DNA from 4 places in the Faecalibacterium sp. Marseille-P9312 genome. Region 2 is predicted to be linked to each of the others. Evidence: predicted binding sites of a transcription regulator. Region 2 holds the regulator's gene; each other region holds the start of a gene.
The links. The regulator HrcA, encoded in region 2, represses chaperone genes, less so after heat shock. The targets are predictions, from matches to a motif close to TGTTAGCACTCNNNNNNNNNGAGTGCTAACA.
Positions count from the first base shown of each region.

Region 1 (7,184 bases), on a different contig from region 2:
CACCCGGGAAGCAGAGGGCCAGCCAGCGCTGAGAGATGCCCGTCAGCGGCAGACCGCCGCAGTCGTAAAAGTTTCCCCGCGCCGCAGGCAGGCGGAGGACCGCTTCGCTCTGCGCCGCCGCCCGCACGGCGTAGTCCGTGTTCGAGCAGAGCCAGTATAACCGGCAGACCACCGCCGCAAACCCCAGCAGCAGCGCCCCGTACAGCGCAAGCACTCTCCGGCCCGACATAAAAAGCCCCCCTTCCCTGCCCGGTAGTATGGGCAGAAAAGAGGGACGGTACACAAAAGAGGCAGAGCCTCCGAAGAAGCTCTGCCCCAGATACTGAAACAGTATGCGCGTTTTGGGAAAGGCTGCAGCTTAGTACATGCCGCCCATACCGCCCATGTCACCGCCAGCGGCAGCAGGAGCAGCCGGGGGTTCGGGCAGATCGGCCACGAGGCTCTCGGTGGTCAGCACCATCTCAGCGACGGATGCTGCGTTCTCCAGAGCGGAGCGGGTGACCTTGGTCGGGTCAACGATGCCAGCGGCGATCATATCCTCGACGTAGACTTCATTCTGAGCGTCGAAGCCGTAGTTGGGCTTGTTGGCAGAGATGATCTTGTCGATGATGACGCTGCCCTCGAGGCCGGCGTTCTTGGCGATCTGGCGCAGAGGAGCTTCCAGAGCCTTCAGGACGATCTTAGCGCCGGTGCGCTCGTCGCCTTCCAGCGTATCGCACAGCTCACGGACAGCGGGGATGGCGTTGATGGGAGCAGTGCCGCCGCCAGCGACGACGCCTTCCTGAACAGCAGCCTTGGTTGCGTTCAGAGCATCCTCGATGCGGAGCTTCTTGTCCTTCATCTCGACCTCAGTAGCAGCGCCGACCTTGATGACAGCCACGCCGCCAGCCAGCTTTGCCAGACGCTCCTGCAGCTTCTCGCGGTCGAAGTCGCTGGTAGCGGCCTCGATCTGGTTGCGGATCTGACCGATGCGGGATGCGATAGCGTCCTTGTCGCCAGCGCCGCCCACGATGGTGGTGTTCTCCTTGGTGACCTTGACCTGACGGGCATGGCCCAGCATGTCAACGGTAGCATCCTTCAGCTCGTAGCCGAGGTCAGCAGAGACAACCGTGCCGCCGGTCAGGGTAGCAATATCCTGCAGCATCTCCTTGCGGCGGTCGCCGAAGCCGGGAGCCTTGACAGCCACGACGTTCAGGGTGCCGCGCAGGCGGTTGACGATGAGGGTAGACAGAGCCTCGCCCTCGATGTCCTCGGCCACGATGAGCAGCTTCATGCCGTTCTGCATGACCTGCTCCAGCAGAGGAACGAGGTCCTGAATGACGCTGATCTTCTTATCGGTGATGAGGATGGCGGCGTTGTCCAGAACAGCCTCCATCTTGTCGGTATCGGTGACCATATAGGGAGTCAGGTAGCCGCGGTCGAACTGCATACCTTCGACGATCTCGTTGTAGGTCTCGGCAGTGGTCTTGTTCTCCTCGATGGTGATGACGCCGTCGGAAGTGACCTTCTCCATCGCCTCGGCGATGAGACGGCCGATCTCGGGGTCGCCTGCAGAGATGGTGCCGACGCGGGCGATGTCGTTGGAATCCTTGACCTTCTGGCTGTGTGCCTTGATGGTCTCGACGGCCTTAGCGACAGCCTTGGTCATGCCGCGGCGGATGTCCATCGGGTTTGCACCGGCGGTGACATTCTTCATGCCCTCGGTGACCATAGCCTGTGCCAGAACGGTCGCAGTCGTGGTGCCGTCGCCTGCGGCGTCGTTGGTCTTGGTAGCGACCTCACGCACCAGCTGTGCGCCCATGTTCTCGAACTCGTCCTTCAGCTCGATCTCCTTTGCGATGGTCACACCGTCGTTGGTGATGACGGGGGCGCCGAACTTCTTGCTCAGCACCACGTTGCGGCCCTTGGGGCCGAGGGTGATCTTAACAGTATCTGCCAGAGTGTCGATACCGGCACACAGTGCCTTGCGGGCTTCCTCGCCCTGCTTGATCTGCTTAGCCATATTTTATCGCTCCTTCGTAAATGCTTGATTATCCAGTGTGAGGGAAAGACGCTTACTCCACGATGGCCAGAATGTCGGCCTGACGCACGATGGTGCATTCTTCGCCGTCCACCTTGACCTCGGTGCCGGAGTACTTGCTGGTGAGCACCTTGTCGCCCACCTTGACAGTCATCTTGACTTCCTTGCCGTCCACGACACCGCCGGGGCCAACGGCCACGACCTGTGCCACCTGGGGCTTCTCTTTCGCGCTGCCAGTCAGGATGAGGCCGCCCTTGGTGGTCTCCTCGACCTCAACAGTCTTGATAACAACACGGTCTGCAAGAGGAATGATCTTCATCGTTCTTGCCCTCCTATTATAAATATAAAAGATAAACTGTTTTATGTCCCGGGGGCTGCGCCCTTCCGGTTGTTTAGCACTCTTTTTCCTTGAGTGCTAAGTGTATTGTACTCATCTTGGAGTCAAAAATCAAGGGGTTTTGCAAATTTCTTTGTTAAGTTTTTATGTCCTTTCCATGAGCCATGTTCTTTTTGCCCTCGCCATGTACGAACAATGTACGATCCATCTACCTTTCAGATAACAAAAAACGCACCCGTCATAAGACCAGTGCGTTAAACTATAGGGGGATCATCTCTCTGTTTGGGCAATTCCGGTTCACCTTCATATTTTCGCTCCGAAGCACAGTGCAGTCAAAACACTTGACTTTGTCAAGTAACAGTGCTATAATGCTTTCCGTTCAAAAAAGAAGGAGTTGACGAAATGGGACCCTCCACGGTATCTTCCTGCATTCTGACCCTGCACAGAGAGTTTGCCGCTTACACGACCCAGCGGTTACAGGAACTGGGTCTGAGCTTCGGGCTGATATATTTTGTCATTTATGTAGGAAAGCATCCGGATTGTACGCCTTCGGAACTGACCAAAGATCTGCATCTGGATTGGGGCCACTCCCAGCGCAGCCTGAACAAGCTGGCCGAAGACGGCTTTCTGACGAAAGAAAAGAATGGGCGCAGCTACCACCTGAAGCTGACCCGGAGGGGTGAAAACGCCTTTGTGGTCTGTCATCAGGTCTTTATCGACTGGGATGCGCAGAGTCTGGGCGGACTGACAGCGCAGGAGCGGCAGCAGCTGCTGACATTACTGCAAAAAGCAGTGCAAAAGAAAGTGTGCAAATGATGTACGAAACGATCTTGAGTCCGATCCATTATGGTGGGATGCAGCTGAAAAACCGCATCATTTTTGCGCCGACAACATTCGGGCTGTCGGATGAAGAATACCTTGCAAAGATCCGTGCCATTGCACAGGGCGGCTGTGCCATGATCATCGTGGGCGATGTCCCGGTGGGCAAAAGCAAATTTGAAAAATCTCTATTTGACACCAAAGGCTTTGCATTCTACCAGCAGGTCGTGAAAATCGCCCATGATGCGGATTGCAAAGTCTGTGCCCAGCTGCACCAGAGCGATTCCAATCTGCTGGCGATGTTCAAATACATTCCCGGTCTGCTGCTGAAAAAAATCACCCCGGATCAGCTGCGGGAAAAGCTGAACGCCGAAGTCGCTCCTTATATTACAAAGATGTCCAAACGGAAGATCCGGACCATCATCAGCGGGTTTGGAAAAGCGGCGGTGCTGGCAAAACAGGCCGGCTTTGATATGGTGCAGGTGCATGGCGACCGGATGTGCGGCAGTTTCAGTTCAGCCATCTTCAACCATCGTACCGATGAATACGGCGGCAGCGCAGAAAACCGAGCACGTTTTGCGGTGGAAGCGGTCTCGGCTGTCCATGCGGCGGTTCCGGGGATGCCCATTGATTACAAGCTGGCTGTCCGGCAGGAAAACCCGCACTTTGGCAATGCCGGTGTGGTGGAAGAAGAACTGCCGGTGTTCGTTCCGCTGCTGGAGCAGGCGGGTGTGACCAGCTTCCATGTAACGCTGGCAAACCATTCTGCATTGGAAAACACCATCCCGCCCGCCGATCATCCCTATTTCAGCCAGCCGGGATGCTTCCTCAAATTCTGCGATGAGGTGCGGCAGTACACCGACCTGCCCATCTGTGGTGTCGGTGGTCTGAACGACCCGGATCTTGTGGAGCAGCAGCTCGCCAGCGGACGCATCCAGTGTGCCGCCATGAGCCGCCAGCTTCTGGCAGACCCGGATTGGGTGAACAAGCTGAAAAACGGGCAGGCGGAACAGATCCACCGCTGTCTCCGCTGCAACAAGAAGTGTCTGGGCGGGCTGACGGCACATCAGGGAACTCGCTGCGTTTATGATGCTTTGCGAGAAAAAGAAGCAAAAAACGCATAAACCTACCCGACAAAAAATCACGATATACTCAACAAAAAGACATTCACAAAGGAGAAGTTATGAGTTACGCGATCGTATACAGCAGCAAAACAGGCAACACAAAAATCTTGGCAGATACGCTGCACGACTGCCTGCCGCAGGCAGATTGCTGTTATTTTGGCAGCCCGAACCCTGCCGCTATGGAAGCGGACACCCTTTATGTGGGCTTCTGGACAGACAAGGGAAATGCCGATGAAAGCACTTCGGACTTTTTGAAGCAGCTGCACGGCAAAAACATCTTTCTCTTTGGCACTGCCGGCTTCGGCGGCAGTAAAGAATACTTTGATAAGATCTTGAAAAAGGCGGAGCATTCGCTGGACAAGAGCAACACTGTTTTCGGCCGCTATATGTGTCAGGGCAAAATGCCGATGTCGGTACGCCAGCGGTATGAGAACATGAAAAAACAGCCGCTTCATCTGCCCAATCTGGATGCCATGATCGAGAATTTTGACAAAGCTCTTTCTCACCCGGATGCGGATGACCTGGAGCAGCTGAAACAGGCTGTAAGATAACGGAAAAGGCGGCGGCTTTCCTTGACAGGGAAAGCCGCCGCCTTTGTTGATCCTCCGATGAGCCCCTAAAGAAACGTGCAGGACGCTTCTTATCCTTTCATTTTACACGTTGGCCCGCTGGGCCATGAACCGCTCATAGGCCGGTTTGGGCAGCAGGACGCGCCCGGCCAGCGGCTTGAGCTGGGCGGTGATGGCGTCGCAGGGAGCGCACTCGCCGTCGGCAGTCGCCACGATAGGGCCGCGTCCGTCTGCCGGGCGCAGGGAGACGCACTTTGCCCGGCGGTAGATGAAGTAGGGCTTCGCCTGTTCCGTCAGCTCACCGTTCCGGAAGTGCCTGCCGCTCTTGTACATTCCCAGCAGGCGGGCGATCGTCAGGCGGCTCACCCTGCGGATGATGAAAACGTCCAGCCAGCCGTCGTCGGGCTGCGCCTCGGGAGCCGCATAAAAGCCGCCTCCATAGGTACGGCCATTGCAGACGGCACACATCAGGCAGTCCACCGTCAGCTCCTCGCCGTCGATGGTGAAGGTCACGTTCCGTCCGATGTGGCCGCAGAGCTGCTTGACGATGGAGAGTGCATAGGCCATCTCGCCGCCGCAGAACGGGATGCGCCGGAACTGCGGGATGCCGTAAGCCACCTGTGCATCGAGTCCGGCGGCGCAGATGGTCGCCGAAAGGCCGAGGTCGGTCTGCATCAGATCAATGTCCACCTCGCCGCCCGCCAGCTGGGCGTCGAGGTCATTGAACTCTTCCCGCGTGCCGTAGGTGCGCAGAAAATCATTGCCGCTGCCAAAGGGCAGACACCCCACTGCCGCGAGGCTGCACCCCTGCGCCCCTGTCAGCGCTTCGTTGAAGGTGCCGTCGCCGCCCGCTGTCCAGATGCGCACCGGCTCACCGTCGGCCTGCGCGGTGTGCGCCGCCTCAGCGGCCAGCTCCCGGGCATGGCCTGCGTACCGGGTCACAACGACCTTCCGTTTTTCCGGCGGGATGCCCGCCCGCTGGGCTGCGGCCCGGATGGCCGGGGCAAGCTCGGCAGTGCAGTCCCGCTTGCCTGCGGTGGGGTTGAGCAAAAACAGATAGCGCATTCGGCTTCCTCCTCTGGTGGTTCCTGCCCTCTATCATAGCGGAAAACCAGAGCAGATGCAAGAGCTTTTCAGCCGACACCCGCCGTCTGCGTCTCCTGCACCACGATCGTGCCGTCCTCGGTGCAGTCTGCCGTCCAGTGCTGTCCGAGGCTCACACTGCCGGAGGCGATCTGGTCGGCAAAAGCCTGCTCCACGGCCCGGTCTACCTGTCGGCGCAGCTCGCGCGCGCCATAGGGCGAATGTGCTTTTGCCGCCAGCGCCGGGCCGACCCGGGCCGTGTGGGTCAACTGATAGCCGCTGCGGGCAGCACGCTCTTCCAGCTGGCCCAGCAGCTTTTCGGCGATGGAGCAGAGGCTCTGCTCCTCCAGCGGGCGGAAGACGATGAGCTCATCCAGACGGCCCACCAGCTCCGGCCGGAACCATTTCTTCGCCTCGGCAACGGCGGCTTCCGACTGCTTTTCAAAGGCGGCTTCGCTTCCCGCCCCGAAGCCCAGCGGTGCGCTCTGCCCGGCAAGGAATCGTGCGCCGAGGTTGGAGGTCAGCAGGACGATGGTATTGCGGAAATCCGCCTTGCGGCCCATGGAGTCGGTCAGCTGGCCATCCTCGAGCATCTGCAGGAGCACATTCTGAATATCCGGGTGCGCCTTTTCGATTTCGTCAAAGAGCACCACGCTGTAGGGTCGGCGGCGGACGGCCTCGGTGAGCTGACCGCCCTCGTCGTGGCCCAGATAGCCCGGAGGCGCACCCAGCAGACGCGCCACGGTGTGCTGCTCCTGATACTCCGACATATCGAATTTGAGCAGGGCCTTCTCGCTGCCGAACCAGCTCTCCGCCAGAGCCTTTGCCAGCGCGGTCTTGCCGACACCGGTAGGCCCGAGGAAGAGCATCGCACCGATCGGCCGGCCCGGCTCCCCCAGCCCGGTGCGGCTGCGCCGGATAGCCCCGGCCACGGCGGCGACAGCCCGGCTCTGGCCCACGACTTCGGCGTTCAGGCGCTCTTCGAGGCGGGCCAGACGTTCCCGCTCCTTTTCGCCCACCCGCTCAGCTGGCACGCCGCTGGCCTGCGCCACCACCCGGGCAATTTCCTTCCGGCTGAGGACGGGGTCTTTCTCCCCTTCCCGCTCGGCCCGGATGCGCACTGCCGCGCAGGCTTCGTCCACGAGGTCGATGGCCTTATCCGGCAGACAGCGCCCCGGCAGATACCGCACCGAGAGCTCCACGGCCTCCCGCAGGGCTTCGTTGGGCAGGCG
Region 1 covers NZ_CABVEW010000003.1:15,768-22,951, forward strand. The annotation lists gene F3G95_RS02750 (penicillin-binding transpeptidase domain-containing protein) at 1-229, opposite strand, end outside; gene groL (chaperonin GroEL) at 359-2,002, opposite strand; gene F3G95_RS02760 (co-chaperone GroES) at 2,055-2,339, opposite strand; gene bilQ (bilirubin utilization transcriptional regulator BilQ) at 2,760-3,173, shown strand; gene bilR (bilirubin reductase) at 3,173-4,300, shown strand; gene bilS (flavodoxin family protein BilS) at 4,360-4,851, shown strand; gene F3G95_RS02780 (diacylglycerol kinase family protein) at 4,954-5,934, opposite strand; gene F3G95_RS02785 (ATP-dependent Clp protease ATP-binding subunit) at 6,003-7,184, opposite strand, start outside.
Region 1: the regulator HrcA is predicted to act here: its motif matches at 2,411-2,441, upstream of F3G95_RS02760 (co-chaperone GroES).

Region 2 (7,184 bases):
AAATGACCTATACCACCGGTGGTGCCAGTGCTATTCAGGCTATCGCTGCATGGGTCTTCCCTCCTTATGCATGGCTTGCAGGCGTCACCGCTATCCGTGATTACCGCAAGAAGAACCCTAATACTTGGACTCAGGATGGTCTGGACTATTTCGCAAATGATATGGGGAAGAGTGTATCTAATTTCCTCTATGACCTTGCGTGTGCCAGTTGGGTTCTGGGTACCTCCGCTACCGGAATTGGCCTTGTGATTAACGCAGCTCTTATCCTGCTTTAATAAATCAGGAGACTCCAAAGAACAACAAAGGCGGCGGCTCTTCCCGCAAGGGAAGGGCCGCCGCCCTCTTTTTATTTTAGTGCTGCGGCTGGACACGGGGGACGAATTCCAGCTTCAGCTCCATGCCCATCCCTTCTGCCAGACGCTTGAGCGTCCGCAGCGAGGGATTGGCGGTTCCATTTTCCAACCGACTGATATTGGCCTGATTGATCCCCGTAACCTGTGCCAGCTGCTCCTGTGTCAGATTGCAGTTCTGCCGTCCTTCCAGAATGGTGTGCATGATCTGCCGTTCCGGCTCCTGCGCTTCCCACTCTGCACGGAATTCCGGGTCTTTCATCTGCTCGTTCAATGTCTCTCTGAAATTCTTTCCCATTGTTCAACTTCATAGCTCATCGTATCACCGCATTTTTATTTGTTCTCCACCCTCATTATATGTTATATAAAGCATATTGTCAAGCCATTTTTCCCAAGCAAAAAGCAGAGGCACCCAAACCGGATGCCTCTGCCTGTTTATGGATGTGCTGATTTAGTTATTGAACATATCCTTCAGCTTTTTGAAGAAGCCCTTGCGCTTTTCGTAGTTATCCTCTTTCAGGGTCCCCTCGAACTTCTTCAGGGCCTCACGCTGGGTGCGGCTGAGCTTCTTGGGGATCTCGACCTCGCACTTGACGTACATATCACCGCGGCCTCTGCCATTCACATACTGGACGCCCTTGCCGCGCAGGCGGAAGGTGGTGCCGCTCTGGGTGCCTTCCGGCACATTGACCTCGACCTTGCCGTCGATGGAAGGCACCGTGATGGTATCGCCCAGGACAGCCTGACTGTAGGTGATGGGGAAGACGACGTAGATGTTGTTCTCGTCGCGCTGGAACACCTCGCTGGGCCGGACAGTCACCGCCACGATGACGTCACCTGCGGGGCCGCCGTTGGTGCCAGCATTGCCCATGCCCGAGAGGCGGAAGCCCTGATCGTCGTCGATGCCCGCAGGGACATTGGCCTCCAGAGTCTTCTTGACCGCGATGGTGCCGCTGCCGTGGCAGCTCTTGCAGGGGTTCTTGATGAGCTTGCCCTTGCCGCCGCAGCGAGAGCAGGGCTGCTGGGTCTGCATGACGCCGAAGGGCGTACGCTGCTGACGAATGACAAAGCCTCTGCCGCCGCAGTCAGGGCAGGTCTCCGGGCTGGAACCGGCGGCGCAGCCGCTGCCGTGGCACTCGGTACACTCCTGCTGACGGGTGATGGTGATGTTCTTCTTGCAGCCATGCACCGCCTCGTCAAACGTCAGGGTGATGCGCACCCGGATGTCCTGGCCCTTGCGGGGGGCGTTGGGGTTCGCCGAACGGCTCGAGCCGCCAAAACCGCCGAAGCCGCCGCCAAAGATGTCGCCGAAAATATCGCCAAGGTCAACACCGTCGCCGCCAAAACCGCTGAAACCGCCAAAGCCGCCGGGGCCGCCGCCGTTCTGGGCAGCGTAGTTGGGGTCAACACCGGCAAAGCCGTACTGGTCGTAGAGCTGGCGCTTCTTCGGGTCCGAAAGCACCTCGTTTGCCTCGTTGATCTCCTTGAACTTTTCCTCGGCTTCCTTGTCGCCGGGGTTATAGTCCGGGTGGTACTTCATGGCCAGCTTGCGGTAAGCCTTTTTGATCTCCGCGTCGGTGGCCGTCTTGGATACACCCAGCACTTCGTAGTAATCACGTTTCTCCTGTGCCATAATCCAATCACCTCTCGTATAAGCAGCAACCTCCCCTATATAGCAGCGCACTGCCGCTTCCAGTACAGACAGTCTCAAGCAGATCTGTACAAGCCTGACCGGCCTGCCAATGGCTCCCCTATCAGGGGAGCTGGCGGGCGTCAGCGAGACTGAGAGGTTTTCTCTATAACCAGCAAGAGCCGCCCCGGCAAAACCGGAGCGGCTTTTGCTATTCTACGCGCATACCCGCCGGTTTGGCCGGATACGCACTGCTGTGTCTCAAATCAGACTTCCTTGAAGTCTGCGTCCACAACGCCGTCATCGCCCGGCTTCTGCTGGTTGTTTGCGCCAGCATCGGGGCCGGGCTGTGCGCCTGCGGCCTGCTGCTGGGCAGCAGCGGCAGCCTGATACATCTTCTCGAAGACGTGGCTCAGAGCATCCTGCTTTGCCTTGATGTCGTCGATGGAGCCGGACTGGACAGCGGTCTTCAGGTCGGCCAGCTTTGCCTCAGCCTCGCTCTTGACGTCGGCGGGCATCTTGTCGCCGTTCTCCTTCAGCATCTTCTCAGTCTGGAAGACCATCTGGTCGGCACCGTTGCGGATGTCCACTTCCTCGCGCTTCTTCTTATCGTCGGCAGCGAACTGCTCAGCTTCCTTCACAGCCTTGTCGATGTCGTCCTTGGACATGTTGGTGGAAGCGGTGATGGTGATGTTCTGCTCCTTGCCGGTACCCAGATCCTTCGCGCTGACCTTCACGATGCCGTTTGCATCAATATCGAAGGTGACTTCGATCTGAGGCACGCCACGGGGAGCCGGAGCGATGCCGTCCAGATGGAAGACGCCGAGGCTCTTGTTGTCGCGGGCGAACTCACGCTCGCCCTGCAGGACGTTGATCTCAACAGAGGGCTGGTTATCCGCAGCAGTGGAGAAGACCTGGCTCTTGTGGGTAGGAATGGTGGTGTTGCGCTCAATGATCTTGGTGCAGACGCCGCCCAGAGTCTCAATGCCGAGGCTCAGCGGGGTGACATCCAGCAGCAGCAGACCCTTGACGTCGCCCTGCAGGACGCCGCCCTGGATAGCAGCACCGACAGCCACGCACTCATCGGGGTTGATGCCCTTGAAGGGCTCGCAGTTCAGCTCTTTCTTGACTGCATCGTAGACAGCGGGGATACGGGTGGAACCACCGACCATCAGGACCTTCTTCAGGTCAGATGCGCGCAGGCCGGCATCCTGCAGAGCCTTGCGGACAGGGGTCATGGTGCGGTCGACCAGATCTGCGGTCAGCTCGTTGAACTTTGCACGGGTCAGGGTCATATCCAGATGCTTGGGGCCGGTAGCGTCAGCAGTGATGAAGGGCAGGTTGATCTGGCTGCTCATAGCGCTGGACAGCTCGATCTTTGCCTTCTCGGCAGCTTCCTTCAGGCGCTGAGCGGCCATCTTATCCTTGCGCAGGTCGATGCCGTTCTCGGTCTGGAAGGCGTCAGCCATCCAGTCGATGATGCGCTGGTCGAAGTCGTCGCCGCCCAGATGGGTGTCGCCGTTGGTGGCCAGAACTTCGGTGACGCCGTCGCCCATCTCGATGATGGAGACATCGAAGGTGCCGCCGCCCAGGTCGTAGACCATGATCTTCTGGTCATCTTCCTTATCGATGCCGTATGCCAGAGAAGCGGCAGTAGGCTCGTTGATGATACGCTTGACGTTCAGGCCGGCGATGGTGCCGGCGTCCTTGGTAGCCTGACGCTGGCTGTCGTTGAAGTAAGCAGGAACGGTGATGACGGCCTCGGTGACAGGCTCGCCCAGATAAGCCTCCGCATCAGCCTTCAGCTTCTGCAGGATCATAGCGCTGACCTGCTGGGGAGTGTACTCCTTGCCGTTCAGGGTCACCTTGTGGTCGGTACCCATCTGACGCTTGATGGAAGAAACGGTGTTCTCGGGGTTGGTGATGGCCTGACGCTTTGCGACCTGACCGACCAGACGGTCACCGGTCTTGGTGAAGCCAACAACAGACGGGGTGGTGCGGGCGCCCTCGGAGTTTGCGATGACGACGGGCTCGCCGCCCTCCATGACAGCCACGCAGCTATTCGTAGTACCAAGATCAATACCAATGATTTTGCTCATAAATGAAGTCTCCTCTCAAAAGAACTTGTTTATCTCATGCTTAGATGTGAAGCGGATGTCTATCTTCAAAACCCCTGCGGGTCTTTGCGGATCTACTCGGCCACCACGACGGTCGCGTGGCGGACGATCTTGTCGCCCAGCTTGTAGCCTTTCTGGTACACCGTGATGACGGTGCCGCTCTCCTGCCCGTCCGGGGCGGGGATCTGCTGGACGGCGTTCATGAAGTTGGGGTCAAAGGGCTTGCCCAGCGCCTCGATCTCCTCCACATGGAGGGCATCCAGTGCCTTGGCGGCTTTGTCCAGCGTCATAGTCACGCCCTTTTTGTAGTTCTCGTCGGTGGTGGGGGCGTTGGCTGCCATCTCCAGCGTGTCCAGGATGGGGATGATCTGGTTCACGGCGAAGGACACGCCATCGTTGAACTTCTGGTCAGCCTCGCGGGTGGAGCGCTTGCGGTAGTTCTCGTACTCCGCTGCCATCCGGAGCAGCTGGTCTTTGGCCTGTGCGGCGTTCTTCTCGGCTGCGTCGAGCTTTGCCTTTACGGCGTCCATCTCCCGGGCTTTCTTATTGAACCAGCCATCTTTCTTCTTGGCGTCTGCGGGTTCTGCCTCGGCCTCCTTCTCGGGGGCTGCGGCGGTCTCGGGCGCTTCCTGAGGTGCGGCTTCGGTCTCCTTTGCTTCCTGCTCGGGAGCTTCTGCCGTCTTCTTGGTCTCTTCGCTCATTCCAGATCCTCCTTATATATCACAGTCCGCCGGGGTGCGGCCATCTGCGGGGTGTCTTTTCGTTTGCCGCTCATGCCCTCGCCAAGCTCATCGGCGAAGAGGTGGAGCAGCGGCATCAGCTTCTGGAAGGGCATCCGGGTCGGCCCGATCAGGGCCACCGTACCCCACAGCCCGCCGCCTACCAGGTAGCGGTCACTGACGATGCACAAGCCGGGGATCTGAGGTTCCAGATCCTCGCCCAGCAGCACGCTCTCACTGCGGTCTGCCGGGGGTGCGATGATGTGGGCCGCCTGCTCTTCGTCGTTCAGCAGGGTGAGGATGTCGCCCACCTTGCCTTCGAGCTGCGGCCAGTTGAGCAGGTACTGCTCACCGCCCAGAAATACGTGGGGCTGTGCGGAATCCTGCAAGATCGCAGCGGCTGCGCTGATGACCGGAACCAGCTCCGGGTCGATCTGGCTGCACAGCTCTGCCAGCAGCCGGTTGGACAGGTCCACCGGCGCGACGAAGGTCAGGTTGCGGTTGAGCAGCGCGGCCAGCGCAGCGGCGTTCTCGCGGGAGAGGCCGGTGCGGACCCGCGCCACACGGGTGCGAACGTAGCCCGCCGTCGTGACGGCCAGCACAGCCGCCGCGCTGCGGCCCACCTGAACGACTTCGTAGTGGGCGACGCAGAGGTCTTCGGCACAGGGGGTGCTGACGGCTGCGGTGCAGCCGCTGATGGCGGCCAGCGCCTTTGCAGCGCCCTGTGCGAGCTTTTCCGGCTCATGGTCAAGGCTGGCGAAAACGGCTTCGACGCGGGCGCGGGTCACGCGGTCCAGCGGCTGGTCGTCCGTCAGCAGATTGTCGAGATAATAACGGTAGCCCTTGGCACTGGGGACACGGCCCGCGCTGGTGTGGGGCTGCTCCAGCAGACCCAGCTTGGTCAGCGCCGCCATTTCGTTGCGCAGCGTGGCGCTGGACACGGCCATATCAAAATAGTTTGCCAGCACACTGCTGCCCACAGGCTCGCCCTCGAGGCCATACAGCGCCACGATTGCCTGCAAGACTCGCTGCTTGCGTGCATCCATCGTCATAGCGCCTGCCTCCTTTTTGGCTTTTGTTTCTTTAGCACTCCATCTTCCTGAGTGCTAAGACCATTATAGCCAAAAATTTTTCCCTGTCAATAGCTTCTCGAAAAAGTTTATAAAGATTCATAATTCTGTCATAAACAAAAAAGGGAGCGCCTGCCAGAAACGCAGACGCTCCCCTTATTATAATAATGTTCACTCTTCCATCTGCTTTGCCAGGAACGCTGCCGCCACGGCCACGGCCTTCTGCTGGGCAGGGTCGGGCTGCTGGGTGCGGTCCTCGGCCAGCAGGCCCACGGCCCCGGTGACATCCCCTGCCGCGATGATGGGCCACGCGCAAAGCAATGGCCGCAGCGAACCCTCGCAGGGCAGCAGGACATGCTCGGGGTCGCCATCGCTGAGGTAGGGCTTGCGGGACTCCATCACCTTTTCCAGCGGCTGGCTGACGCTGCGGTCGGCAAGGTCGCGCCTCCCCGACCCGGCTGCGGCGAGGATGCGGTCGCGGTCAGCCACGAAGGCCGTCAGGGCGAAGCTTCGGCTCAGCACCTCGGCGTACTGCACCGCCACCCCCTGCAGCTCCCCCACCGGGGAATACTTCTTAAAGATGACCTCGCCGTCGCCGGTGGTGAAGATCTCGAGGGGGTCGCCGCGGCGGATACGCTGGGTGCGGCGGATCTCCTTCGGGATGACCACCCGGCCCAGCTCATCGATGCGGCGGACGATTCCGGTTGCTTTCATCTGTGTACCATCCTTCCCATTCTGCATTTTCCCATGCTGTGTAGTTATTATGTGGAAGCGGAAGGGAAATATACACCTGCCCGCCCTGTGTTTGCCAAACAGGGGCGGCTATGATACAATAAATTTACTACAGAAAGGATGGACAGAGGATGCAGCAGATTTTGATTTTGGGCGGCGGCGCAGCCGGTCTGGCCGCTGCGCTGGCGGCAGCACAGACCGCAGAGGGCCGCGCACACATCACCGTGCTGGACAAAAACGCGAAGGTGGGCAAAAAGCTTCTGGCCACCGGCAACGGGCGCTGCAATCTCGACAACCGGGACATCACGCCGGAGCGGTATTTCACCAGCAGCCCCAAGGCCCTGCGCCGCCTGCTGAGCGCCGTGGACGAGGCTGCGCCGCTGGCGTGGTTCGAGAGCCTCGGCCTCTACCCCCGCACCGACGAGGCCGGGCGGGTGTACCCGTATTCCAATCAGGCGGCGGACGTACTGGCCCTGCTGGAGCACCATCTGTCGAGACTGGGCGTCGAGGTGCGCACCGGCTGCACCGTCCAGAACCTGAGCCAGAGCCGGGGCGGCTATGCGGTC
Region 2 covers NZ_CABVEW010000004.1:131,922-139,105, forward strand. The annotation lists gene F3G95_RS04430 (hypothetical protein) at 1-275, shown strand, start outside; gene F3G95_RS04435 (helix-turn-helix transcriptional regulator) at 352-648, opposite strand; gene dnaJ (molecular chaperone DnaJ) at 802-1,983, opposite strand; gene dnaK (molecular chaperone DnaK) at 2,247-4,079, opposite strand; gene F3G95_RS04450 (nucleotide exchange factor GrpE) at 4,172-4,798, opposite strand; gene hrcA (heat-inducible transcriptional repressor HrcA) at 4,795-5,868, opposite strand; gene F3G95_RS04460 (stage V sporulation T C-terminal domain-containing protein) at 6,058-6,600, opposite strand; gene F3G95_RS04465 (aminoacetone oxidase family FAD-binding enzyme) at 6,750-7,184, shown strand, end outside.

Region 3 (7,184 bases), on a different contig from region 2:
GTCGTAGTCCACCGTCAGGGTCGCGCCCTCGGGGTAGCTGCCCTGAATGATGGCCTTTGCGATGAGGGTCTCCACACGGCTCTGGATGAACCGCTTGATGGGACGTGCGCCGTAGACGCTGTCATAAGAGGAATCAATGATGAAGTCCTTGGCTGCCGTGGTGACGTCCAGCTTGAGGTGCTTGCCCTCGTCCATCCGCTTGCGCAGATCTTCGAGCTGCAGGTCCACGATCTTGCGGGTCTCGTCCTTGGTGAGGCTCTTGTAGTAGACGATCTCGTCCAGACGGTTCAGGAACTCGGGACGGAATTTGCTCTTCAGCAGCAGATCGATCTGCTTGCGGGCGTCCTCGCTCAGCTCGTTGGAGCCCTCGGCGCGGCGCTGCTCCAGGTCGTTCAGGATGATGTCACTGCCGAGGTTGGAGGTCAGGATGATGACGGTGTTCTTGAAGTCCACCGTGCGGCCCTGACTGTCGGTGATGCGGCCATCGTCCAGCACCTGCAGCAGGATGTTGAAGACATCGGGGTGAGCCTTTTCCACCTCATCGAACAGCACGACGCTGTAGGGCTTGCGGCGGACGGCCTCGGTCAGCTGGCCGCCCTCTTCATAACCGACGTATCCCGGAGGCGCGCCGATCAGGCGGCTGACGCTGAACTTCTCCATATACTCGGTCATGTCGATACGCACCATGTTCCGCTCGTCGTCGAACAGAGCCTGTGCCAGAGCTTTTGCCAGCTCGGTCTTGCCGACGCCGGTGGGGCCGAGGAAGAGGAAGCTGCCGATGGGGCGGTTGGGGTTTGCGATGCCGGCGCGGCTGCGCAGGATGGCCTCGCTCACCTTGGTGACGGCCTCGTCCTGGCCGATGACTCTCTTGTGGAGCACATCGTCCAGATGCAGCAGCTTCTCGCGCTCACCCTCCACCAGCTTCTCCACGGGGATGCCGGTCCAGCGGGCCACGATGCGGGCGATCTCCTCGTCGGTCACGCGGTCGCGCAGCAGGCTGTCCTCCTTCTTGGCGGCGGCGATCTTCTCTTCTTCTTCCAGCTGTTTCTGCAGCTGAGGCAGCCTGCCGTATTTCAGCTCAGCGGCCTTGTTCAGATCGTATTCGCGCTGTGCCTTCTCGATGGCGGCGTTGGTCTGCTCGATCTGCTCGCGCAGAGACTGCACCTTGCCGATGGCGTTCTTCTCGTTTTCCCACTTTGCCTTCATGCTGTGGAACTTATCCTGCAGCTCGGCCAGCTCTTTTTCGAGGTCGCGCAGACGGCTCTGGCTCAGAGCGTCGGTCTCCTTTTTCAGGCTGACCTGCTCGATCTGGAGCTGGGTGATGCGGTGGGCGAGGTCGTCCATCTCGCTGGGCATACTGTCCATCTCGGTCTTTATCATGGCGCAGGCTTCATCCACCAGGTCAATGGCCTTATCGGGGAGGAAGCGGTCGGTGATATAGCGGTCAGAGAGGGTGGCGGCGGCGATCAATGCATTATCGCTGATCTTCACGCCGTGGAACACCTCGTACCGCTCTTTCAGGCCGCGCAGGATGGAGATGGTGTCTTCCACGGTAGGCTCATCCACCTGCACCGGCTGGAAGCGGCGCTCCAGAGCGGGGTCTTTCTCGATATACTGACGGTACTCGTCCAGCGTGGTCGCGCCGATGCAGTGCAGCTCGCCGCGGGCCAGCATGGGCTTCAGCAGATTGCCGGCGTCCATTGCGCCGTCGGTCTTGCCGGCACCCACGATGGTGTGCAGCTCATCGATGAAGAGGATGATCTTGCCCTCGCTCTTCTTCACTTCATTCAGGACGCTCTTCAGACGCTCCTCGAACTCGCCGCGGTACTTTGCGCCGGCCACCAGAGCACCCATGTCCAGGCTGAACACGGTGCGGTCCTTCAGGTTCTCCGGCACATCGCCCCGGACGATCCGCTGGGCCAGACCCTCGGCGATGGCCGTCTTGCCGACGCCCGGCTCACCGATGAGGCAGGGGTTGTTCTTCGTCTTACGGGACAGGATGCGGATGACATTTCGAATTTCCTGGTCACGGCCAATGACGGGGTCCAGCTTCTGCTTGCGGGCCAGGTCAACGAGGTCCTGACCATACTTCTGCAGGGCATTGTAGGTGTCCTCGGGGTTGTCGTTGGTCACCCGCTGGTTGCCGCGCACGGCGGTGAGCTGCTGTAAGAACTTATCCTTCGTGATGCCAAAGGCGCGGAACAGCTCGGAGGTGTTCTGGGTCTGCTCGTCCAGCAGGGCGAGGAAGAGATGCTCGACGCTGACGTAGTCGTCCTTCATGGCCTTGGCCTCGCGGGCGGCGGCGCTCAGCACCTTGTCGGTGGCCTGCGAGATATAGACCTTGTCGGGGTCACGGCCAGAGCCGGACACCCGGGGCATTGCGGAAAGCTTTTCGGCCACAGCGGCGGAGAAGCTGCCTGCGTCCACATTCAGCTTTTGGAGCAGCTGGGGGATAAGGCCCTGCTCCTGTGTCGCCAGAGCGTGGAGCAGATGCTCCGGCTCCAGTGCGTTATGCTGATACTCCACAGCCAGCTGCTGGGCCGCCTGCAGAGCCTCAAGGGTCTTCTGGGTATATTGATTGGTATTCATAAAGTCAAGCCTCCATTCGTACCGGAAGTTGAGATTCAGGCGGTGGGCCGGAATGCTGTTTTAGCACTCTAGCTCATCGACTGCTAAAAATATACTCCAAACACGCTGCAATGTCAATAGGCAAAACCCGTAAGAGCCTCGGATTCACAAAAAGTTTGCAAAAATGCAAAAAATCACACCATATCGTCTCACGAAGGTAAACAAAAGGCCCCTGCCGGGCGGAAAGCCACAGCAGGGGCGGAAGGAATGAGAGGATCATTCAGCAAACAGCGGGGTGGACAGATAACGGTCGCCGGTGTCGGGCAGCAGGACGACGATGTTCTTGCCGGCGTTCTCGGGGCGCTTTGCCAGCTGGATGGCAGCCCAGACAGCAGCACCGGAGGAGATGCCCACCAGAACGCCTTCCTTGTGGCCGATCAGGCGGCCGGTGGCAAAGGCGTCGTCATTTTCGACGGCGATGATCTCATCGTAGACCTTGGTGTCCAGCACGTCGGGGACGAAGCCTGCGCCGATGCCCTGGATCTTGTGCGCACCGGCGGTGCCCTTGCTCAGGACAGGGGAGGCAGCGGGCTCAACGGCCACGACCTTGACGCCGGGATTCTTGCTCTTGAGGTACTGGCCCACACCGGTGATGGTGCCGCCGGTGCCGACGCCGGCCACGAAGATGTCAACCTTGCCGTCGGTGTCGTCCCAGATCTCGGGGCCGGTGGTGGCGATGTGAGCCTTGGGGTTGGCCGGGTTGACGAACTGGCCGGGGATGAAGGAGTTGGGGATCTCTTTTGCCAGCTCGTCGGCCTTGGCGATGGCGCCCTTCATGCCCTTGGCACCCTCGCTCAGCACCAGCTCTGCGCCGTAAGCCTTCATCAGCTGGCGGCGCTCGACGCTCATGGTCTCGGGCATCACGATGATGATGCGGTAGCCCTTGGCAGCTGCCACGGCAGCCAGACCGATGCCGGTGTTGCCGGAGGTGGGCTCGATGATGACAGAGCCGGGCTTGAGCTTGCCGGAAGCCTCGGCATCATCGATCATGGCCTTGGCGATACGGTCCTTGACGGAGCCGGCGGGGTTGAAGTATTCCAGCTTTGCCAGAAGCTTGGCAGAAAGGTCTGCATCCTTCTCGATATGGGTCAGCTCCAGCAGCGGGGTGTGGCCGATCAGCTGGTCTGCGGAAGTATAGATCTTGCTCATAATAGTAAACCTCCCGATTGCGGGCGATGCGCCCGGCTGCACCGGATAAAGCCGGTGCCGTCTCGATGTCCCTCATATTCCCGTTAAACCAATGTGGTTTGTGGGTTTGGCTGTATTATAGCTTCCTTTGGGGCGGTTGTCAATGGAAAATCGAAAATTTCTGATTGAAAAGTTATAAACCCCGTTGTATAATAGGTTAAAATAAACGGAAGTGTGTTCCGCAGCTGACCCGGCTGCATCACAATAATAACAGGAAAGAAGAGAAAGGAATGTCTATGATCGTTTCCACCAAAGGGCGCTATGCGCTGCGTGTGATGATAGATTTGGCTGAGCACCGCTCTGAAAAATATGTCCCGCTGAAAGAGGTCGCCGCCCGGCAGGAGATCTCCGAAAAATACCTCGAAAACATCCTCAAGGTTCTGGTGCAGAACGGCTTCCTCGAGGGCCTGCGCGGCAAGGGCGGCGGCTATCGTCTGACCCGCGAGCCTGACCAGTACACTGTGGGCGAGATCCTGACCCTCACCGAGGGGAGCCTTGCACCGGTGAGCTGTCTTGCACAGGGCGCGGCTCCCTGCCGCCGGATGAGCAGCTGCCGCACGTATGATATGTGGAAGGGCCTTGATGACCTCATTGAGGACTACTTTGGCAAGATCACCCTTGCCGACCTCGCCGCACCCGATGAGGCAGGCAACGACTACGTTATCTGAAGGATGAGCAAAAGAAAATCCCTGCCATCGGCAGGGATTTTCTTTTGTGCGGATCGAATCAGGAAACGACAGCGCCGCTGGTCAGCGTGCTGGTGACAGCGTCCATCAGGGCCACCATGGTGCAGTAGTTCTGGCCGTAGGTGTCCGCATAGGCGGAGTAGGTGTCGATCTGCTCCTGCGTGGGGGTGATGTCCAGCGACTCAGCCACGGCCTGGTAGAGCAGAGCTTCCTTGGCGTAGTCTTCCAGATTGCTCTCAAGGTGGGCCAGCATGGCGTCGGTGCTCTCGTAGCCCAGCAGATTCTGGACGAGGCCGTCGAGGTCATAGCCGTAGTAGCCCGCCAGCGTGCTGTAGTAGTTCAGGCACTGGTTGACCTGATAATCCATCACCTGCTGAGGGATGGACTTGAAGGTGGAGTTTTCCAGCAGGTAGTCCATGACGGCGGTGTTGAGGTTGGAGGTGTAGAGCTGCTCCTGATAGTAGGCGCGCAGGGCCTCCACGGTGTAGATGTTGTTGGGGGTGCCGAAGGTGCCGAAGTTGTCGGCCACCCAGCTGTCGGTGAGCTCGGGCAGGACGCTCTCGCTGATGTAGTTGAGGGTCACGGTAAAGACGGCTTTCTGGCCGCTGAGCTTCACAGCATTGCCGCTGGCGTCGGTGGAATCGCTGTAGCCGTCGGGGAAGGTGACGTTGACGTCGAAGGTCTCGCCGGGCTTGTGGCCGATGATCTGGTCTTCAAAGCCGTCGATGAAAGTGCCGCTGCCCAGCGTCAGATCGTAGTTCTCGGCGCTGCCGCCGGTGAACTCCACGTTGTTCACAGAGCCGACATAGTTGATGTTCACGGTGTCGCCGTCGGCGGCAGCGCGGTCGGTGATGCGCTCGGTGGAGGAATACTGGCTCAGCAGATCGCTGATCTGCTCCTCCACTTCCTCGCTGGTGGGCTCGACGTCCGAGCGCTTGATGGCGACGGATGCAAAGTCTTCGGGCAGGGTCACATAGTCCAGAGCGCGGATGCCCTCCCAGTAGCCCTTCTCATCCAGACCATCGCTGTAGTTGAAGTTCTGGTAGTCGTAGTCGGACGCGCTGCCGAGTGCGGAAGAAGATGCCGTGCTGGATGCAGCACTGTCGGCCTTGCCGCCGCAGGCAGCGAGGCTCAGCGCCAGAGCGCCGGCGCAGACAAGGCAGAGTGCCTTGGTGAAAATACGCTTCAAAAGAATTCCCTCCTGTTGGTAGACCGGTATTTTGCCGGTGGTTCGAAAAACAACCTCTATTATATCGGGTAAAAATGAAAAAGAAAAGTTTTTTGCAAAATTTCCACACTCTCCCCGCCCTTTGTCGGACTTTTGGGGCCGGAGAGTGCGAAAAGGCGGAAAAGATATGGAAAAGCGGGGGAGCTTTTGCTATTATTATAATAATGTTTTAAATATGCCCGGCGAAAAAGTTAGGAGGATAACCCCATGGATTTCAACAAAGCAGCTCTGGAAATGCACGAGACGCACCACGGCAAGGTGGGCATCGTGAGCAAGGTGGAGGTCAAGACCCGCGATGATCTGTCCACCGCCTACACCCCCGGTGTCGCTGAACCCTGCCGCAAGATCAGGGAAAACCCCGACGACGTCTACAAGTACACCTTCAAGAGCAATATGGTGGCGGTCGTCTCCAACGGCACCGCCGTGCTGGGTCTGGGGGACATCGGCCCCGAGGCCGGTCTGCCGGTCATGGAGGGCAAGGCTGTGCTGTTCAAGGAGTTCGGCGGCGTGGACGCCTTCCCCATCTGCATCGACGCCCACGACGCGGCCAGCGTCATCGCGGCCTGCAAGGCCATCGCCCCCACCTTCGGCGGCATCAACATCGAGGACATCAAGAGCCCCGAGTGCTTTGAGATCGAAGAGACCCTGGAGCGTGAGCTGGACATCCCCGTCTTCCACGACGACCAGCACGGCACGGCCATCGTCGTCACCGCTGCCCTCATCAACGCCCTGCGGGTGGTGGGCAAGAAGATGGAAGATGTTCACATCGTCCTGAACGGTCCCGGTGCTGCCGGTACGGCCATCATCAAGATGCTGATGACCGCCGGCGCGAAGGACATCATCGCCGTGGACCAGTTCGGCACCCTGTACAAGGGCTGCAACAGCGCCGAGGCCCACAAGAACTGGCTGGGCGAAGTGACCAACCCCCGCCAGATCAAGGGCGGCCTGAAAGAAGCTCTTGCGGGCGCAGACGTCTTCATCGGCGTGTCCAAGCCCGGCATCCTGACCACCGAGCTGTGCAGGACCATGAACAAGGACGCCATCGTCTTTGCTATGGCCAACCCCACCCCCGAGATCATGCCCGACGAGGCCAAGGCGGGCGGCGTCCGGGTCATGGCCACCGGCCGCAGCGACTTCCCGAATCAGGTCAACAATGTCCTCTGCTTCCCGGGCCTCTTCAAGGGCGCTCTGAGCGTCCGCGCCCGCGACATCAACGACAAGATGAAGCTGGCCGCCGCCTACGCCATTGCGGACCTCATCACCGACGATGACCGCAGCGAAGAGAACATCATCCCCGGTGCCTTCGACCCCCGGGTGGCCGAGGCTGTGGCGAACGCTGTGGCAAAAGCTGCCCGCGAGAGCGGCGTGGCCCGCCTGTAAACGGAGGGAGCTCCTATGAGAACCATTTCCGCGCAGCAAATTACAGACACCGTGGCCCGCCTCTGCATCGAGGC
Region 3 covers NZ_CABVEW010000014.1:45,789-52,972, forward strand. The annotation lists gene clpB (ATP-dependent chaperone ClpB) at 1-2,589, opposite strand, end outside; gene cysK (cysteine synthase A) at 2,845-3,777, opposite strand; gene F3G95_RS10860 (RrF2 family transcriptional regulator) at 4,053-4,484, shown strand; gene F3G95_RS10865 (trigger factor) at 4,543-5,691, opposite strand; gene F3G95_RS10870 (malic enzyme-like NAD(P)-binding protein) at 5,938-7,110, shown strand; gene F3G95_RS10875 (fumarate hydratase) at 7,126-7,184, shown strand, end outside.
Region 3: the regulator HrcA is predicted to act here: its motif matches at 2,648-2,678, upstream of clpB (ATP-dependent chaperone ClpB).

Region 4 (7,184 bases), on a different contig from region 2:
GTCGTACATATTCTTTTCCCCCTGTTATTCCGAAACGCTCTGCCAGAACTCGGCAGCACGTTCCACCCAGCCTTCGGCATCCGTCCCCACGCCGATGCCGATGCCATGTTTGGCGTTGTCGTAAACTTCCACCCGGTTGGGGACGCCGCTGGCTTCCAGTGCCTTTGCAAGGGTCGGCCCCTGCAGGGGGTAGACGAAGGCTTTCAGCATGGTGTCATTCCTGCCGTACCACAGGAAGGTGGGCGGATAGTCCGGCGTCACGAGCTTCGAGACGGTGTAGGAATAGTAGCGTCTTTCCAGCCGATCGGTATCCATCAGGAGATGGTAGGCAGGCTTTGCCCCAAGGAAGTTGTTGATGGGGTAGACCAGCAGCAATACGCCGGGCTTCGGCACACCGTAGCGGCCCCAGCCCTTTTCCTCATTGCCAAAGACGCCTGCGATCTGTCCGCCGGAGGAGTAGCCCAGCAGGGCGTAGTCTTCCGTAGAGACGCCGAAGGTGTCGGCATTGTCCATCACGAAGCGGATGGCCCGGGCCAGGTCTTCCAGCGGAGCGTCGTCCCCGGCCTCCCATCCGATGCGGTAGCGCAGCGAGAAGACGGCATAGCCCTGCTCGTGCAGCTCCCACGCCGTGGACACGCCGCCCCGCAGCTCGCCGCTGTAGTAGAGCGCGTTGCCCGACAGCACGATGGCAAACTTAGCCCCCGGCTGCTGGGCCGGGCAGTAATACAGCTCCGCATGAGCGCGGGCAGGCACGGCGGCGATCTCCTCTTCCGAATAGAGCGGATAGGTCACCCGGGTGCCGTCGTGGTAGACCTGCGCCAGATAGTTGAGGCCCGCTGCGCAGGCTTCGGCGGAGGTCTTGCCGACCACCTCGGTCAGCGTCTCGTCGTCGCGGCTGGTGGAGAGCTTTTCGCAGTCCCGCTCCCACACATAGGTGTATGTATAGAGGCCGCTGGCCTTGATGTCGGGGTCGTCGCGTATCTCCTTCATGGTGGTCTGGGGGGTAATGCTGGCTGCTGAGGCCGGGACGGCGAGGACACCGAGCATCAGCACAGCGGCAGCGATTCGTTTCCAATCCATCTTCATTTCTCCTTTTTCAGAGCAGCCTTCATTGCATTTTTCGGCAAAGAGGTCTATAATAGTCCCTGCCCCAAACGGGTATATATTCTATTGTATCACAACGGTGATGATTGTCAAAAAATTTCTGCCCGGGAGGGAGCCTTGTCATGCTGACCAATTACCACACCCACACCACCCGCTGCGGCCACGCCGAAGGCACCGAGGAGGAATACATCCTCACGGCCCTGCGCTGCGGCTACAAGGTGCTGGGGTTTTCCGACCACACCCCCTGGGCCTACGCGACGCCGGGCTTCGTCAGCCGCATCCGGATGCTGCCCTCCCAGCTGGACGATTACGTCCTGACCCTGCGCGGGCTGCGGGAAAAATATGCCGACAAGCTCCACATCCGCATCGGCCTCGAGGCGGAGTATTTCCCGGCCTATCTGGGCTGGCTCAGGGAAGAGACGGAGCGGCTGGACATCGAATATCTCATCCTCGGCTGTCACTACGACACCACCGACGAGCAGGACGCCAGAGCCAGCCGCTTCGGCGGCAGCACCTCCACCGCCCACGGCAGGCGGTATGCCGAACAGGTGGTGGAAGCGCTGGAAACGGGGCTTTACCGGTATCTGGCCCACCCCGACCTCTTTTTGAACCGGGTGACGGCCTTCGACGCCGACGCCGAGAAAGCCTGCCGGGACATCTGTGCCGCAGCGGCGCGGCTGGACATCCCCCTCGAGTACAACATGGCCGGACTGACCCTGCAGGACCGTCCCGACGGCTCTCTGGGCTACACCCGGGACGAGTTCTGGCACATCGCGGCGGAGTACCCCGTCAAGGCCATCGTGGGCTGCGACGCCCACGCCCCCTCGGAGCTGGACGTCGTCCCCGCCATCGAGGAAAAGAAAGCCTTCCTGCACAGCCTGGGCATCCCGGTGCTGGACACCCTGCCGGGGCTGGAATAAGGGGTCATTGCGCGGACAGGCTGCATCTGCTATACTGAGATAAGAGGAATGATGCAGGGCGCATTGGGGCGCTCTGCCGGGGAAGAATATCATGAGCAATATCACCATCCGGCCCATGGAGCCGGAAGACTGGGACGCTGTGTCCAAGATCTATTCAGAGGGCATCGCCACGGAGCACGCCACCTTCCAGACCACCTGCCCGCCCTACACGGCGTGGGACGCCTTTCACATCAAAGAATGCCGCCTCGTCATTCTGGACGGCGGCGAGCTGGCCGGTTGGGCCGCACTGCGGCGGGTAGACCCCCGCTGGTGCTACCGGGGCGTGGCCGAGGTGAGCATCTACGTCGGCGAGAAGTTCCGGGGCCGGGGCCTCGGCTCCCGCCTGCTGACGGCCCTCTGCGAGGAGTCGGAAAAAGAGGGCTACTGGACCTTACACTCCACCGTTTTGCAGGACAACACCGCCAGCCTCGGTCTCCACACGAAGTGCGGCTTCCGGGTGGTGGGGCGGCGGGAGCGCATCGCCCGGGACTGTCATGGCCGCTGGCTGGACACCTACCTGATGGAGCGCCGCGCCAGAGCCGACGAGCCTACGGGGTACAGGAAATTATAAAAAATGAGCTGCTGCACGTTACGTGCAGCAGCTCATTTTCGTATCAGACAAGGCCTTTACCACTCGTTGTCCGCCGCGTCCGTATCGGCCACCCGGGTGCGCTGGAACATGCTTTCCAGCACGGCGCAGTATTTGTCGGCCAGGCAGACGATGACCGCCTCCCGGCAGGTGGGGACATGGCGGAAGGTCAGGGGCCACATATGGCTCGAGATGATGTTCTGCTCTTTTCTGGTGATGGCGAAGCAGCGCTCGGCATTGACGCAGGCAGAGCCGGGATGGGCAAAGCCGTGCATCTCGAACAGGCGGCGCAGGCCCTGGAAAGAGCTGCGCTTGTGCCAGTCGTAGAGATAGAAGTCATGGAGGAAGGCCCCCACGGCCAGCGACGTCTCATCCGCGCCCAGATGGAAGCGGCGGTTGAGCCAGAAGCTCACCAACACCACATTCTTGCAGTGCTGGTAGGTGGTCACATCGCCGTGCTGGATAAATTCCCGCATCCGCTGCACTTCGGGGTGCTGGTCATATTGGGCCAGAATGGCGGTGAGGTGCTGACGCTCCGTATCAGAAAGCTGCATTGGTTCGATTCCTTTCTCTGCAAAAGGCTCTCCCTTTGGGAGAGCTGTCGAGCGAAGCGAGACTGAGAGGGCAAGGGCACTGACGGAGAAGACAGATACAGCGATAGCTTCGCTCTGACAAAGAGACAGCTTATCGCTGTACGAGCCGCTCTATCGCAACAGGCTTGCCCTCTCCGTCATCGCAAGCGATGCCACTGCCCGGGTTGCGGCTCCCAGCGTCTGCTTCGCTGCCGCTCGCATCCTGCTGGCCGCGGCCCCAACAGCTCCTCCCTGTTTCCGCCGCTGGCGGCAGTCGTCGCCGTTGCTCCCAAAGGGAGAGGCTTTCGCCGAGGTTAACTTCTCAGCTGCACCGGGTTGGAATTGCCGAAATTCTCGGCCTCGGTGGGGTTTGTGCGCTTGAGGCTCATATCCACGAGGTACTGCTTGCCGTCGCCCAGCTCCTCGAGCTGTGCCAGTTTTGCCTTGGCGGATGCTTCGTCCGGGTACCACTGGATGAGGAAGAAATTCTCCGCCTCCACGCCGTAATACAGCCACTGGCCGTCGGCCCGGAGCAGGTCGTCCAGATGGTCTACCTCGTCACCGTCGGTCAGGCCGAGACCCTCTTCCGCGTAGACGTTTTCCGGCTCCACCTGCAGCACTTCGATGACCTGAATGGCGCTCTGCAGATATTCGTCCTGAGCGATGCTCTTGTCGGAGAGCTCCCAGCCCGTCAGGAATGCCTGCATCAGCAGGTCTTTGACCGAGATCTTCTTTTCCATGTATGTTTCCTTCTTCCTCGTTTGTTTCCGCTGACCAGTATACGCTCAAATCTTGGGCAGGTCAACCATAAATTTATGAATTTTTTGTAGGAATGTCCAAATTTAACTCAATTTGAACCCAAACGTCTCCCCCAGCCACTCGAGGCAGAGAGCCACCCAATGGGCGCGGTGAGGGTCGGCGGCATCCACTTCGGCGGTACTGATGCTGGTGCCGTGAGCGCCCTTCTCGAACAGATGTGCCTCGCACGGCACGCCCGCCCTCCGCAGGGCGGCCAGCAGGAGAAGCGTGTTCTCCACCGGAACGGTCTTATCCTCCATGGTATGCCAGACGAAGACCGGCGGTGTGTCGGAGGTCACCTTATCCTCCAAGGTGAACACCTGCTGTGCGGCAGCATCCTCGCTGCCCGCCAGCTGGACGAAGCTGCCCCGGTGGGCAAACTCCCCTGCCGTGATGACCGGGTAGCCCAGGATCACTGCATTGGGCCTCTGCTGGGCCGTCTCGCCCGGAATGTCCAGCACCGCGCCGGACAGGGCCAGATGTCCGCCCGCCGAGAAGCCGCAGACGGCGATCTTATCCGGCAGGATGTGCCACTCTCCCGCATTCTGCCGCAGCAGAGCCAGCGCTTCGTTCAACTGTCGGAGAGGCCGGTAGTCCTGCGCCCCCTCCCCCACGCTGTAGGTCAGCACGGCGGTGTGATAACCCGCCGCCGCAAACTGCAGGGCCACCGGGTCGCCCTCCCGGGGGCTGACATGGTTGTAGCCGCCGCCCGGCACCACCAGCACCAAAGGCCGCTGCTTCACGGCGGGCATGGCGTCCAGCGACGCCCGCAGGGAAACCGTCAGCACACCGCCGCCTGCAAGTTCCAGCTCTATCTGCTGCATCTTTCATCCTCCTTATAAACAGGTCTGTCATTCCGGCCCATTATACGGCTTTGGCGCGGGAAAGTAAAGGCGGCTTTGGCCCCGAAAGGAAAGTTTTTTGAACTTTTTATGAAACCCCTTGATTTTTGTCTCTCAGCGGTGTATATTAGCACTCGAAAGTTATGAGTGCTAAGTTTTCACGAGTGGTTTTCCGCTCCGTGTGCCGGCACTCTCCACAGGCAGATCCTGATGCGACACGCGCCCGGGCAGTTCCGCCGCCGGGACGCTAAAATCTGATAAAAAGAGGTTTTGTATTATGGCGAAAAAAGAATTTCAGGCCGAGAGCAAAAAGCTGATGGACATGATGATCAACTCCATCTACACCAACAAGGAAATTTTCCTGCGTGAGCTGATCTCCAACGCTTCGGACGCCATCGACAAGCTGTATTATAAGAGCCTGACCGACACTTCCGTCGGCATGAACAAAGGCGATTTCCGCATCCTGCTCACCCGCGACAAGGACAGCCGCATCCTGACCATCTCCGATAACGGCATCGGCATGACCCGGGAAGAGCTGGAGCAGAACCTCGGCACCATCGCCCACTCCGGCTCCCTCGACTTCAAGAAGGACAACCAGGACGAGAACATCGACATCATCGGTCAGTTCGGTGTCGGCTTCTACTCTGCCTTCATGGTGGCCGACAAAGTGACGGTCATCTCCAAGGCTTACGGCTCCGACGAGGCCTGGCAGTGGGAGTCCAGCGGTGCTGACGGCTATGAGCTTGAGCCTGCTGAGAAGGAGACTGCCGGTACCGACATCATCCTCCACATCAAGCCCGACACGGAGACCGACAACTACGACAACTTCCTCGACGAGTACGGCATCGTGGCCATCGTCAAGAAGTACAGCGACTATGTGCGCTACCCCATCCAGATGGAACGGGAGAAGAGCCGTCAGAAGCCCGAACCCGACCCCAAGCCCGACGACTACAAGCCCGAGTGGGAGACCTACACCGAGCTGGAAACTCTGAACAGCATGGTGCCTATCTGGAAGAAGCAGAAGAGCGAAGTCACCGACGAGGAGTACGCAAACTTCTACAAGGATAAGTTCAGCGACTACGCTGACCCCGCCCGCGTCATCGTGAGCCGCACCGAGGGTACTGCAAACTATAACGCCCTGCTCTTCGTGCCCAGCCACCGCCCCTATGACTTCTACACCAAGGACTACGAAAAGGGTCTGGCTCTGTACGCATCCGGCGTCCTCATCATGGAGAAGTGCGCCGACCTGCTGCCCGACTACTTCAGCTTCGTCAAGGGCATCGTGGACAGCCAGGACCTGAGTCTGAACATCAGCCGTGAGATGCTGCAGAAGGACAATCAGCTCAAGCTCATCCACAACGCTCTGGAAAAGAAGATCAAGAACGAGCTCCACGCCATGCTGGCCAACGACCGCGAGAAGTACGAGAGCTTCTGGAAGGAGTTTGGCCGTCAGCTGAAGTTCGGCGCATACTCCGACTACGGGATGCACGCCGAGCTGCTGCGCGACCTGCTGCTGTTCTGGTCTGCCAAGGAGCAGAAGATGGTCACTCTGCAGGAGTACGTGGACAAGATGCCCGCCGAGCAGAAGTACATCTACTTCGCCGCCGGTGACTCCACCGACCGTCTGGCAAAGCTGCCTGCCGCTGAGCTGGTCATGGACAAGGGCTATGACGTCCTGCTCCTGACCGAGGATGTGGATGAGTTCTGCCTGCAGATCATGCGCACCTATCCCCGCAAGGATGCCGAGGGCAAGGACGGCACCGTCGAGTTCAAGAACGTCAACAGCGGCGATCTGGGCCTTGAGACCGAGGACGAGAAGAAGGCCGCCGAAGAGGCTACCACCGCCAACAAGGCTCTGTTTGACGCCATGAAGGACGCTCTGGACGGCAAGGTCAAGGAGGTCAAAGTCTCCACCCGCCTGAAGGACCACCCCGTCTGCCTGTCCGCCGACGGCCCGCTGTCCATCGAGATGGAGAAGGTGCTCTCCAAGCAGCCCGGCAGTGAGGGCGTCAAGAGCGACAAGGTGCTGGAGCTGAACGTCAACCACCCCGTCTTCGCTGCGCTGAAAGCCGCACAGGAGGCTGGCGATACCGAGAAGCTCAAGAAGTACAGCGCTCTGCTCTACGCACAGGCACAGCTCATCGAGGGCCTGCCCGTGGATGACCCCGCCGCTTACGCCGAGGCCGTCTGCAGCCTGATGCAGTGATCTTTCCCTGTGTTCCCGGGCCGGAGGGCGCTGCTCCCTCGCCTTCCGCCTGACATCATAATTTTCTTCCCTTAACAAGAAGGCCGCGCTCCGCTGGAAAAGTGGATCGCGGCC
Region 4 covers NZ_CABVEW010000006.1:143,129-150,312, reverse strand. The annotation lists gene F3G95_RS06545 (transglutaminase-like domain-containing protein) at 1-9, opposite strand, end outside; gene F3G95_RS06540 (alpha/beta hydrolase) at 25-1,080, opposite strand; gene F3G95_RS06535 (histidinol-phosphatase) at 1,227-2,024, shown strand; gene F3G95_RS06530 (GNAT family N-acetyltransferase) at 2,116-2,634, shown strand; gene F3G95_RS06525 (HD family phosphohydrolase) at 2,691-3,206, opposite strand; gene F3G95_RS06520 (hypothetical protein) at 3,539-3,964, opposite strand; gene F3G95_RS06515 (alpha/beta hydrolase) at 4,067-4,846, opposite strand; gene htpG (molecular chaperone HtpG) at 5,142-7,070, shown strand.
Region 4: the regulator HrcA is predicted to act here: its motif matches at 4,990-5,020, upstream of htpG (molecular chaperone HtpG).